4 regions of the Blautia sp. HA8986 genome follow, and region 1 is predicted to be linked to each of the others. Evidence: riboswitches for the same ligand, from Rfam matches in the RefSeq annotation. Region 1 holds a riboswitch; each other region holds the start of a gene.
What was found. Region 1 has a riboswitch for cyclic di-GMP ahead of AC04Q4_RS07510 (extracellular solute-binding protein). Riboswitches for the same ligand answer to the same signal wherever they lie in the genome.
Positions count from the first base shown of each region.

Region 2: it holds a riboswitch for cyclic di-GMP, as region 1 does, so the genes downstream of both, AC04Q4_RS05665 (transporter substrate-binding domain-containing protein) here and AC04Q4_RS07510 (extracellular solute-binding protein) in region 1, are expected to answer to the same signal.
Region 3: it holds a riboswitch for cyclic di-GMP, as region 1 does, so the genes downstream of both, AC04Q4_RS11595 (response regulator) here and AC04Q4_RS07510 (extracellular solute-binding protein) in region 1, are expected to answer to the same signal.
Region 4: it holds a riboswitch for cyclic di-GMP, as region 1 does, so the genes downstream of both, AC04Q4_RS10610 (response regulator) here and AC04Q4_RS07510 (extracellular solute-binding protein) in region 1, are expected to answer to the same signal.

Region 1 is NZ_JBWLUQ010000001.1:1,606,974-1,610,180, forward strand. It holds gene AC04Q4_RS07510 (extracellular solute-binding protein) at 1-1,323, opposite strand, end outside; cyclic di-GMP riboswitch class I at 1,423-1,498, opposite strand; gene AC04Q4_RS07515 (helix-turn-helix domain-containing protein) at 1,642-1,974, opposite strand; gene AC04Q4_RS07520 (hypothetical protein) at 2,144-2,617, opposite strand; gene AC04Q4_RS07525 (hypothetical protein) at 2,750-3,070, opposite strand.
Region 2 is NZ_JBWLUQ010000001.1:1,230,641-1,233,847, forward strand. It holds gene AC04Q4_RS05660 (ATP-binding protein) at 1-1,123, opposite strand, end outside; gene AC04Q4_RS05665 (transporter substrate-binding domain-containing protein) at 1,107-1,922, opposite strand; cyclic di-GMP riboswitch class I at 2,040-2,115, opposite strand; gene AC04Q4_RS05670 (MATE family efflux transporter) at 2,417-3,207, shown strand, end outside.
Region 3 is NZ_JBWLUQ010000001.1:2,503,593-2,506,799, reverse strand. It holds gene AC04Q4_RS11600 (MATE family efflux transporter) at 138-1,493, shown strand; cyclic di-GMP riboswitch class I at 1,638-1,728, shown strand; gene AC04Q4_RS11595 (response regulator) at 1,937-3,207, shown strand, end outside.
Region 4 is NZ_JBWLUQ010000001.1:2,279,749-2,282,955, forward strand. It holds gene AC04Q4_RS10610 (response regulator) at 1-1,863, opposite strand, end outside; cyclic di-GMP riboswitch class I at 1,976-2,081, opposite strand; gene AC04Q4_RS10615 (hypothetical protein) at 2,488-3,207, opposite strand, start outside.

The DNA of each region.
Region 1 (3,207 bases):
ATCACGGCCATTTCTATCGTTCAGTGAAATGGAATATTCATTTTCAAAATTCACCGTTGCTTTTTCTTCTGGATCTTTACGATTCATTACACTGCGCAAAGTATCATAAGCCTGTGTTTCATCCATTTCCCCTGACAGTAATCCGTGAACAGCCTCAAGACTTGCATCAAATGATTTTTGAGCGGAATATCGGATATAAACAGCATTATTGTTAATTTCCTCTTCCAGTCCAGGCACATCCTGCATCATGGTTGGAACATCTGTATTCAATGAAATAACACCGCTTCCATCCGCAATCAGTTTTTGCCCCTCTTCTGAAATCATACAATCCAGCACATCCAGTGCAGTATCCAGTTTCTCCCGGTCTTTTTCCAGGTTTTTGTTAAATGCAATGTTTAAGGACGGAGTCATGTACACATAGGATTCATCCGATGTCTGTGAAAAATAAGGAATACGGGTCAGCTCCGCATCCATCTGTTTCTGCAGCTGCTGCATAACCGTCGGATGTCCATGAAACATTGCTGATTTTCCCTCGACAAACATCTGGATTCCTGTATCGACGTCAATATTGATATCTTCTTTACCAAAGTGCGAGTCTTTCAGAAACTGGCTGGTTTCTGAAAAAATACGTTTCCATAATGCATCATCAAACTTTACTTCATCCGATGCAGTCTCTGCACCGTTTCGCCATTCAATACCATCCAGGCTTGTGAACTCACCGATTGCCGCCGCCTGGATGATCTCATTATTAGACCAGTCTTCACCAAGATCCATGGAATACGGTTTTATGCCATTATCATAAAACTGCTGACAGGCCTGTACATATTCCTCATAATTTTCTGGAATCTTTACGCCATACTGATCAAACAGTGTTTTGTTGGCAATGATCGTCTGCGGAATACCACAGATTGGCAGCCACTGGATTTCATCCTCCTCATTCTTATAATATTGCACCGCATAAGAATAATACTTGGAAACAACATCATAAGAAGCAAAATCCATAAGATAAGGCTGTAAGTCCTGTGCATCTGTTCCAGAGAATCGACGTACTGTTATGATATCCGGTAATTCATCATGTTCTTTAAAATAACTGTATAAATCGGTATCATTGTTACCAATAATAAATTCAATATCCTGATCAGGAAACTGTTCATGGATATAGGGTGCAATATTTTTCATCAAACGATTTTCCCACAGATAAACGGTAAGATGATCATCATTTTTAGATACTTCTTTCTTTGACTGTCCACATCCAGACAAGACAGCAGATGCTACAAGTACACCTGACACCACTGCAATCAGACAACGTTTTGCCTTTTTCATACTTTTATTTTCCTCATTCTTTCCTGATAAAATCATTATTGTTACGCCTATGAAATAACACCGTAAAAAAGCACCGTCAGACAGACAGTGCACCTCATTTTATGCAACTGGCTGCCATTTTACAGGCCCTGTAGCTTTGCGTCCCAGACTTTCATCTGGTTTGCCGATTTCCTTATTATAGATATAGCTTTTAAACTTATGCCAAAAAAAACTAATTTTATTATACTTTAACGTTCTACTATGCACAAGAAAAAAATTACCGTTTTAACGTTCAAAAACAAAAAAAAGAACAGCCGATATATACATCGAACCGTTCTCCTACTTCCGAAGTCCACGCAGCATTGACATCACTGTTTCCTGCTCATTTGTATTCAGATCGTTCCATATCCTTAAAACTTCTTCCTGCTCTTCTGTCAGATTCTCTGAATTACCTTCCTGAAAAAACTGCGATAATGTCACGCCCAAAGCTGCACATATTTTTTCAAGTGTGATCAGCGACGGCAGGTTTTTCTGCGCCATGATCCTTCCCAGTGACGACTGGGAAATTCCAGACAGTTGCGATAATCTGTATTTACTGATATCACGCTTTTCACATAAAGATGTTATTTTATCCGCAATATACTTCTCTACCTGCAAGTAACTATACCTCATTTCCGCTATTACATGTTCTTATTGTACCTGTAATAATGAAAAAATATTAGCAATCAATTTTGCAAGTATTCATTCCCATTATAGGAAGTATACGGATAAAAAATATAAAGATACTTTCGTTTCCGCAAAAGTCATTTTCGCTTGTGACCTCCGACTCGTTATGCTTATTCTACACCGTCCTTACACCCCGATCAGTCCCTCTCTCCGTCTTATCTTTTCCAGCTACCGCCTGCTTCTGCTGTGTCAGTTTTCTATCTTCTTTTCCCACATCCTTAACCACAGCATTCGCTTCGGTGCTTGTTCCCCACTCATCTGCTCTTCCTTCATTTCTTTCTGCTATCTGCAGTTCTCTTCTCTCCTTCACACCTTTTTCTTCCAGGTTACAAAAGCTCTGCAGATACGGAAGCACATGATTCTGCATGTCTGTCAAATCTTCCATATACTTTTGGAACTCTTCATTTCCTTTGCCTTTCTGGTAATTGATCCAACACTCATCTGTAAGCTTCATTTCATTATCATGCTTCAACTGACTCACAATACCGCCATGTCCATTTCCAATATCCATTGACTTCTTAAAATGATGCAGCTTCTGTTCACCTTTTTCCGCATAATATACAGTCACATATATCTTTGCGATTTTCATAAGTTCGTCTGTTTTTGGATCACGTTTTGCATACCATTCTTTATCTCACATTATATTAACGATCCCTTCCTGTCTGCTGTGGTTCTTTTTATGAGCACAATGGTAATCTTCGGCAGTTTGTAATAGAGAAATTCATCTCCATCCACCTCCACATTTATCAAACGTAATATTACGGATCATATTCCGGTTGATCAGCTGTGTTCCTTTCTTTACAGTATCTACTTGCACCCACTGGGCATCTGCTGCCATCAGCTTTCCTTTGATCGCGCCGACCTCGTTAAACAGGCTTACCACACATTCTCTTCCCATATACTGCTCTAATAATGATCCGTCCATATCTTTCCATTCCTTTCCATTTTCATTCATGATCACGATATTGTTTGCTTCCTGCAGCATAGTCATCATATTGATCATGTTCAGATTATTGATTGCAACCATAGTAGCTACATCCATTTGCTTTCCCCCTTCATCACGTCAGGTTATGATTCTATCATAGCATATCTCTTCATCTATTTCTCCTGCTTTTTCCACTTCTTTATTCTTCGCCTGTAAAAAAATCAGAGGCCGACCGTTCCGTCAGACTCTGATTT
Region 2 (3,207 bases), 380 kb from region 1:
CATAATGGTCAGCAATATCGACCATGCCGCAGATTCCATTGATCGGTGTACGGATATCATGACTCATCCTTTGAAGAAATTCTGTCTTCGCCCGATTGGCTGCCTCTGCCTTTTTTGCTGCTATCAGAAGCTCATCTTTATATTTTTCCTCTTTTTCCAGCTCCTGTTTCTGATGTGCCTGATTAGTTTTGTATCCCCAGAACAGGAATATACTGAATATCAGGAAATAAAGAAAAATGACACCTGTCACACTTAATGGAAGATTATGGAATACTTCCGTATCCTGAAGATACGCATAAATATAGTAATCACGCTGCTTCAGCATAATTCCATAACATCCGGTTCCTTCATTCTTCAAATGATAAATGTGCTGACTATCTGTATGCTTTTTCATTGCCTGAACAACTTCGTTGTCGGCTGTATTCTGTCCCAACAGGCTATCATCATTGCTGGCAACAACTATCCCATTGTCGGCAACAATAATCGTTCCATCTTTCTGGACACTATAGCCATTTAAAAGACCCTGTATCGTCAGTGTATAATTTCTGATAAATTCCGGTGGTGTATAATAATAAACTGCAACGATACCCGGTGCATCTTTTCTGGCACAGGCTGCAATGTCAATACGAGACCCGTCTCCCCTGGTAAACCGTTCTGAATAAGTTCTTTCTTCATATCCTGCAAAATCCATGATAATGTCTTTTTGCAGATACTCTGTAATCTCATCGCTCAGAGATTCATCCATGCTGTATTCACATTCCGTCTTTCCTTCTGTATTCAGCACAAGGATACCATCCACCCAGAGAGTCTGAATATTTTCTTTCAGAAAATTTCGGCTTAACTGACCTCCGTTTTCTGTTTCCATATTAATATTTGTACTCATCTGTCTGGCACTTTCAATGGCACGGAGGAGACTTTTTGATTCCGAAGACTCAATATAATGGGTATAGGTTGAGCACTGCACTTTGACATAGTTTACAATCTCTACCATCCTTTTCTCTGCTTCCGCTTTTTCCGCATAAAAAAAATAAAACAGAGAAACTACAGCCACACAAATTCCAATCAGACCGCCAACCAGCTGGATTCGTTTTTCTTTTGTCTTTCTCTTAATATCCAAGATCATCCACCTCCAGATATTTCTCCGGATCATCCAGATATTTTCCAATAATTTTCAGGGATGTACCATCCTGACGCATTTCTTCCAGAGTCTGTTCCAACTGCTCACAGATTCCTCTGTCATCATTTTTTGCAAAAGCAACTCCTATCCCGGTGATCATCAGAGGTTCTCCCAGGATACGGAAGCTTGCATCATAATCTTTCATATACTGGACAATTGATTCCTCATGTGCGGCAACTGCATCCACATACCCTTTCCCCAGAAAAGTATAGATCAGTTCCCTGTGACCAAGACTGATCAGATTTCCAAGCTTTGGGATTCTTTCATCCGTACGGTTCAGAAAGATGCCTTCCGGTTTGGTTGTAGACTGGACTGCAAGATTCTTTCCCTCCAGGTCGCTCAGCTTATAAATATCGCTGTTCTCGTTTACTGCTACCACCTGACGGCTTGCTATGTATGGACCTGCCCAACGGTAATCATCAAGGCGTCCTTCCATGGAAAAGCAGCCCATGATACAATCAATCTCTCTGCTCTCCACCAGTTCTTTTTTCTCTTCCCAGTCAATCTGGACAACATTCACCTGATAGCCCATTCTTTTGAAGGCTTCTGTAGCCAGTTCTACATCTATACCTGTCGGTACACCATCCTCATTCAGGTAATTGTATGGCGGATAACTGTCGCTTCCAAGCGTTATGACCGGCTTTTCGGTTTCTTTTTTACTGCTGTCTGTATTTTTACACCCTGTCAGGATGACCGCTAAAATTCCCGCAAGCAGAATGCCTGCGATCACTCTTTTTCCTTTCATTTTCCTTCTATCTCCTGCTATTTTTTCAAACTTAAATTCCTGCTAAAATCATTATGGTTATGTTTATGAAATGACATCGTCAAAAAAAACGCTGTCCCACAGACAGCGCACACCATTTCATGCAACTGGCGACCATTTTACAGGCCCTGTAGCTTTGCGTCACAGACTTTCGTCTGCTTTGCTGATTTTCCTATTATAGCTTTTACACTTATTCCAAAGCATTAATGTAATGTTATTATACTCTCATGTTCCACTGTACACAAGAAAAACATTACCATTTTAATGCTTAAAAATGCCTCTTATTTTTCATCACAGAACCGTTCTGCAGCAGTTGATTTCCAGAAAGAAAAAATGCCTGTTTCACAGGACACCTTATTTCACTATTGAAAGCTGTCCATTTTCATGCTAATATATCCAATTAGACAGTGCAGCGGATATTCTTTGTCCGCTGCACTATTTAGCCAATATTTATCAAACACTAAACCGGAGGAAGTATGAATCAAAAAAGTACATCTGCTCCCATAGCAGAAAACAAGATGGGCACAATGCCCGTAGGGAAGCTTGTGCTGAACATGTCCCTGCCTATGATGATCTCCATGCTGGTGCAGGCTTTATACAACATTGTGGACAGCGTCTTTGTAGCCATGCTGTCCGAGAATGCACTGACTGCAGTTTCCATGGCTTTCCCGCTGCAGACACTTCTTATTGCGGTAGGTGCCGGAACCGGAGTTGGTATGAACGCGCTGCTTTCCAAATCACTTGGGGAAAAGAATTTTGACAAAGCCAACCGCACAGCCAGCAATGCAGCTTTTCTTTACGCATTAAGCTATCTGGTATTCCTGGTTCTTGGACTTACTGTAGTAAAACCTTTTTATGCCAGCCAGCTACACAGTTCCGATCCTGAGATCATGAAATTCGGAATCGAATACTTAAGCACAGTTATGATCTTTTCCTTTGGCCTTTTTGGTCAGTTCTTCTTTGAACGACTGCTTACATCCACCGGAAAAACCATTTTCAGCATGACCTCCCAGTTATGCGGTGCCATCACCAACATCATCCTTGACCCGATCCTGATCTTTGGTCTTCTTGGTGCTCCGAAAATGGGCGTAACAGGTGCTGCTGTTGCTACTGTGATTGGTCAGTGTATCGCCTGTATCGTTGCCGGGCTTTGCAACCATAAATTTAATCATGAGGTCCGTCTCAGTTTCCATGGCTTCCGCCCGGAGCCGCAGATTATCGGTCATATTTATGCAGTAGGTATTCCATCCATTATCATGCAGTCCAT
Region 3 (3,207 bases), 900 kb from region 1:
TCCACTCAATGACAGGATGGAGCTGTATTTTGAGGACTTCGATATGGACGGATTGCCTGCGAAAGATGAGTCAGTCAGGCATTTTGTCAGATATGCCACAGGATTATAAATTCTAAGAACTAAGGAAGAACTGTTGTATGTTAAATAAAAAAGATTTCTTGAAATATGCATCAAAATTAGCATTTCCGATCATGATTCAAAATCTGATCGGAACACTGGTAAATGTTGCTGATACCGTAATGCTGGGATATGTAAGCCAGACTGCCATGTCGGCTTCGTCCCTTGCCAACCAGTATACATTTATTCTTTTCTGTTTATATTACGGCATGGCCACAGGTACCTCGGTTTTATGTGCCCAGTACTGGGGAAAGGGGGATAAAAAGACAGTAGAAAAGATTCTCGGCCTGGCAGAGAGAATCTCGCTGATCGTTTCTCTTGTATTTTTCGTTATCTCCTTTTCCATGCCGACTACGATTATGAAGATTTTCACAAACAGTCCGGATACTATTGCTGCCGGCAGTGAATATTTGAAGGTAATCTCATTTTCCTTTATGTTTATGGGATTCTCTCAGGTTTTTATGAGTGCTCTTCGAAGTGTCGGAAAAATAATGATACCTTCTGTTACATACATTGTATCTCTTTGTGTCAATGTGCTTTGTAATGCCTCCTTTATCTTTGGATTGTTTGGACTTCCAAAGCTTGGCGTTACAGGTGTTGCTCTTGGTACTGTTATTGCCAGAATCGCAGAGGTATTGATTTGTCTCATCTATTCATTAAACAGCTCCGATGTCAGATTCCGGATAAAATATTTCTTTGCAAAATCTGGTATTCTGTTTCGGGACTTTATGAAAATTGCCTCTCCGGCTGTAATAAATGATGTTGTCTGGAGCTTTGCCAGCTCAGCATTTGCAGCGATTCTTGGCCACATTGGTGATGATATGGTTGCCGCAAATGCCGTTGCTGTTATGGTGGTAAATATTGGTGCTATCGCCTGTCGCGGCTTTGCCAACGCTACTACCATTATTATCAGCCAGGAGCTTGGTAAAGACCATAAGGATACAGCAAGAGAATATGGGAAACGTATGCTGATAATAACAATTATTGTAAGTCTGATCGGATGTGCCATTATTTTGGCAGTCCGTCCTATGATACTTGATTTCTACCGGGATAAACTGACAGAGACAGCCATTTATTATCTTGGCATTTTTATAGTTATGACCACCTGGCGTCTTGTGGGAGAGGGTATCAATACCTGTCTTATATGCGGCTGTTTCAGAGGCGGTGGTGATTCCAGGTTTGGAATGATCGTGGATTCCATATTTATGTGGCTTGTTGCAGTTCCTCTTACTTTCCTTGCAGCATATGTTTTAAAACTGCCGCCTGTCTGGGTATATTTTATAATGACTCTGGATGAGTTCGAAAAAATGCCTGTGGTATTCATCCACTATTTCAGAAATAAGTGGCTTACGAACATTACCAGAGATTTTGACTGATCATGTGGCTGCAGCTATCAGAACTGTATAGATCAACGGAGACTTACCGGACGATGAGAGAAGAAATACTTGGAATTTTAATAAAATTTAAAGGGATATATTGACGTGGTAAACTTATGGTATTATTCTTATCAAAGAAAATAAAATAATAAAGAGCAAAACGGTTGAAAAGCCGTGACGCAAAGCCAAATGGGACTAAAGTCAGAGAAATTGACCATGTCAGCCGGTTGCCACTGTTTTTATATGAATAAAGATGTGATAAAGAGAAATGCCAGCATTTTTTATGCTATATAAATATGTGATGATTTAGAAAAAACATAGCAAGGGCACCTGCAGACTTATCTGACAGGTGCCTTTTTTTCGTGGCTGGAATTAATGAAAAGCAGAATGGATCAGGATAGCAATAGCATAAGATGGGGGAGAATTTCTAAGAAATGAGTTGTATAAGGAACTATGAAGATAAAATATATTCTTCAAACATGACAGCACTTGGAGATAATGTATTTGAGGCACTTCAGAAAACAATAGTAAATAATGGTGGAGTAGGCACGATCACGGGCTATTTTGATTCAGAGCTGACTATTTTGTCAGTAAGTGAACTGTTGTTATATAATATTGGTTATACATATGAGTCTTTTATGAAGCAGACAAAAGGTTCCCTTAAGAATCTTTTTTACGGTGAAAATGTCAGCTTTCTGGATGAAGAACGTTTCCCCTTTATCAAAGGGAGAGGAGAAGGGCGGATTCTTACAGCAGACGGATCTCCGATCAATGTGTATCTTTATAAGGAGAATACAACAGATAAGAATGGTCAGGAAATCTGGGCGATGTCTGTACAGGTTAACTGGGAATATGAGAATCTGACCCTGATAAACGGAGCAATCTGTTCCGGACACTGGTATTTTGATTGTGACGAAAACGGCAAAATCGTTGATGTAAGCTGGAGTCATGCTTTTCGAAGAATGCTGGGCTATCAAGATATTCTGGATTTTCCGAATAAACTTGATTCCTGGTCAGAGCTTTTGCACCCGCAGGATAAAGAAAGGGTGATGAATCAGCTTTATTCAGCGATTGCAGATAGGACCAATCAGATAAAATATAATGTAGAATACCGTCTCAGAATGAAGGATAACAGATATCAGTGGTTTCGTGCATCAGCAGAAGTGATACGCCGCGTGGATGGTACGGCCAACAGGATTGCGGGAATTTTTGTTAATATCGATACAGAGAAAAAAAGAATTATACAGGAACAGAAGTTAGCTGCCCTTCACCGTGCTTTTACAAAGTCGAATTTATGCGAATATTATGTAAATCTGGAAAAAAATTCTTTTGATACCTTTAAGGTGGAAGCTTCTTTGATGACTGCATTTGAAAAAAGCCATACCTGGGATGAACTTATCAGTCATTTTGTAGAATATTATGTTATAGATGAGAACAAAAAGGCAGTAACAGATTTCTATAATCGTTCTTATATCGCAGAAAAATTAAAGGGTCTGGAGACGGAGCTGAGTTTGGAATGCCGTATCATACTGAACGGAAAAGAACGCTGGGTACGCAATGTGATCATGCGTGGTGAAATAGAAGATTCTGAATATGCCATGATTTTCCTCAGAGATATTACAGAGGCAAAGGAAGAAAATATAAAGCTGCAAAAAATGGCTTCTGATAATGCTAACAAGGAACAGCTGATCCAGAGTATGGTGCGTCTGGTTGA
Region 4 (3,207 bases), 670 kb from region 1:
GATACGTGCCATATCCAGCACTTCATTGATCAGCCCCAGCAGATGGCGGCTTGATTCTGTAATCTTGCTGAGACATTCAATAACTCTGTCCTGACTCTCAATATTTGCTCCTGCGATCGCTGTCAGACCGACAATAGCGTTCATCGGTGTCCTGATATCATGGGACATATTGGAAAGGAATTCTGTTTTCGCACGATTAGCATTTTCTGCAGAACAGTAAGCCTCTTTCAGTGCCTGACGGGATTCAATCTCTGCTTTTTTCTCCTGTGTCACATCCATGGATGCCAGCAATACTTTTACCAGTTTTCCATCCTCCCATTCCAGGGGTATGTAAGAAGCGATCTTATAAGTCTTTTCATCCTGGCTGCAATACTCAAACTTATAAATATCATTTTCACTTTTCAGTTTTTTCCGAATATTATCCGGGGCTATCAGGATATCTATAGCTTCCAATGGTTCCAGTGTCTTATATTTTTCAAGAACCTGCATCTGAAAATCATGATAAAATCCCAGAGGTTTATATATCATCTGTCCATTCAGATTGTAGAATTCATATCTGTCATTTTCCAGATCACAGACAACAAAACGGTCAACCAGACGCACAATACTCTGGATCAGCTGCTCCATGGAAGCATTATCCGCTGCCATCTGCAGATGCCGTGCACTCTCCACCTTTGTCTCTGTGATATCCCGCAGAAAGATCATGGCATATTCTGAATCCTCTATCTCGCCGCGTATGATCACATTACGGACCCATCGTTCTTCTCCATTCAGAGTGATACGGCACTCCAAAGCCAATTCGGTTTCCAGACCCTTCAGCCTTTCTGCAATATAACCACGGTCGTAAAAAGAGGATACCGCCTTCTTATCTTTCTCCACAACATAGGAATCCACAAAATGCCGGATCAATTCATCCCATGTATGACTCTGTTCAAAGACTGTCATCAGGGATGTTTCAACCTTAAAGGTATCAAAAGTATTCGCTTCCAGATTCACATAATACTCGCACAGATCTGCTTTCGTAAAAGCTCGGTGGAAAGCAGCAAATTTTTGTGCCTGCATGATTTCTTTTTTCTCCCCATCAATGTTAATAAAAATCCCGGCAATCCTGCTGGCAGAACCATCCAGACGGCGTATTACTTCTGCCGATGCCCGAAACCACTGGTATTGATTATCCTTCATTCTCATACGATACTCTACCTGGTATTTTATCTGGTTCGTCTTATCCTTAATTGCCGCCTGAAGCTGCACCATTACTCTTTCTTTATCCTGTGGATGCAGAAGATCTGACCAGGATTCCAGTTTATTCGGAAAGTCCAGAGTGTCATGATAGCCAAGCATTTTTCGGAATTCATGACTCCAGTTTGCATTCACAATCTCACTGTTTTCGTCACAGTCAAAATACCAGAAGCCGGAACAGATAGCCTCATTGAGCAGTGCCAGATTTACATGATCCCAGTTGACCTGTACGGACATAACCCAGATCTGTCTGCCCGCCTCATCTGTCGCATCTTCTTTATAAAGCCGTACATTATTCACTGTACCGTCTGCTGTAAGGATCTGTGATTCCCCTGCTCCGTGAAGCTGCAAAAAACGATCTCGATCCAGTATATCTTCCTCTCCATAAAAGAAATTTTTCAATGAGCCGTTTGTCTGCTTCATAAAAGAGTCGAATGTATATCCTGTACTATGTAACAGCAGATTGCTCACAGATAAAACAGACAGGTTTTGGTCATAATATCCTGTCATTATGCCTACCCCGCCATTATTTTCCAGTGTTTTCTGTACTGCCTGTGACATGGCCTGTGTCTGTCCCGGTACAGTCTCACTTAAAAAATATATTTTGTCTTCATAATTTCCCATTTTATAAAAATCCTCACTCTGTTTCATGCTTCGTTATCCTGCTTTTATCTATATACAGAGAACCTATCCCTGCCAGTTTTCTTATCCATTTTTGCATACAAAAAAGGACACCTTCCAAAACCTGCCAGCGTCCCTACTATATTTCTTTAACATCACACTGATTTTAGCCCCTTCTGGCTTTGCGGCCCTGCCTTTCAGCAGGTTTGCCTTGAAATAATTTCCATTTTTATCAAAAATAAAATACCATGAAGTTTTTCATACGTCAATAATGTTGGATAGAAAATCCGTGTATTTTGCGTATGCCAGGTTGCATTGTCAGGGATTAGGATGAATTTTGGCTATTTTGCACATTGATATTATTATCTGTTATACATATAGTAATATTAACAGGACTCCCCGCACCTCTCAACGATGTGCCCCAGGGGAGATATTTTTTTATATGAAGATATTATTGAAGAAATAATATAAAGTGGAGTTCTGGTTTAGGGAATTCCATTTTTATTGCTTGTATTTGCTTTGTTATTAGCGTACTTTGCTCCCATATGATATCCTGTTTTTTTCGCATATTTAGGATAAAAGAAAAGCCATGGCTCTGCCATGACCTTTCAATTTATATTTGCTGTCTTATTCAGCAGAAATACCTGCCAGTTTTACATTTACGTTATAAGTTGCCGGGTCTTCTGCTGCTGCATTATTGACACAATCAGCATCGGTACCTTCCATCCAGATATAAACACGCATTTTTACGCCATCATACCCTACGGAAGAAGCAATTTTTTGTGTGCCAGATGAAACTTCATAGTTCTTTCCAACCTTCGTGGCTATCCAGTTTTGACTATTCTGATCGGTATAAGTAGTAGCATAAATATATGGATAAGTCACTGCTACTGGTTTTAATTTTCCGTCTGTCTTCGTGCAATCCAGCACATCACCTTCTTTTCCTTTAGCTGTATTGTATTCTGCCTGCGGGTTTTTCTTATCACTTATGGCAAAAATGTATTCACCCTGTGATGGCTGTTTTTTTCCAACTTTATGTACTACAAAACCGACCCGGATCGCAGATGAGATTGGATTCTTCGAATCGCTGTCCTCAAAGCCGATGTCTGCTATGTAAATATCGGTAGGATCGCCGTTTGTTTTCAGAAAAAGGCTGGTATTGTAATAATCACTGTAATCTCCCTTTCCAAAGAGACTTGCTACCAGATTGGACTGATTCTCGGTTCCATTGGTAAATCCCAGAACTTTCTGGAAGCCGCCGCTGATCCGGTTGGTGGATACAGGATTCAGTCTTCCGGAAAAACTGTCCAGAACTGCTGCCGAACCATATGTTCCGCTGTAGGAATT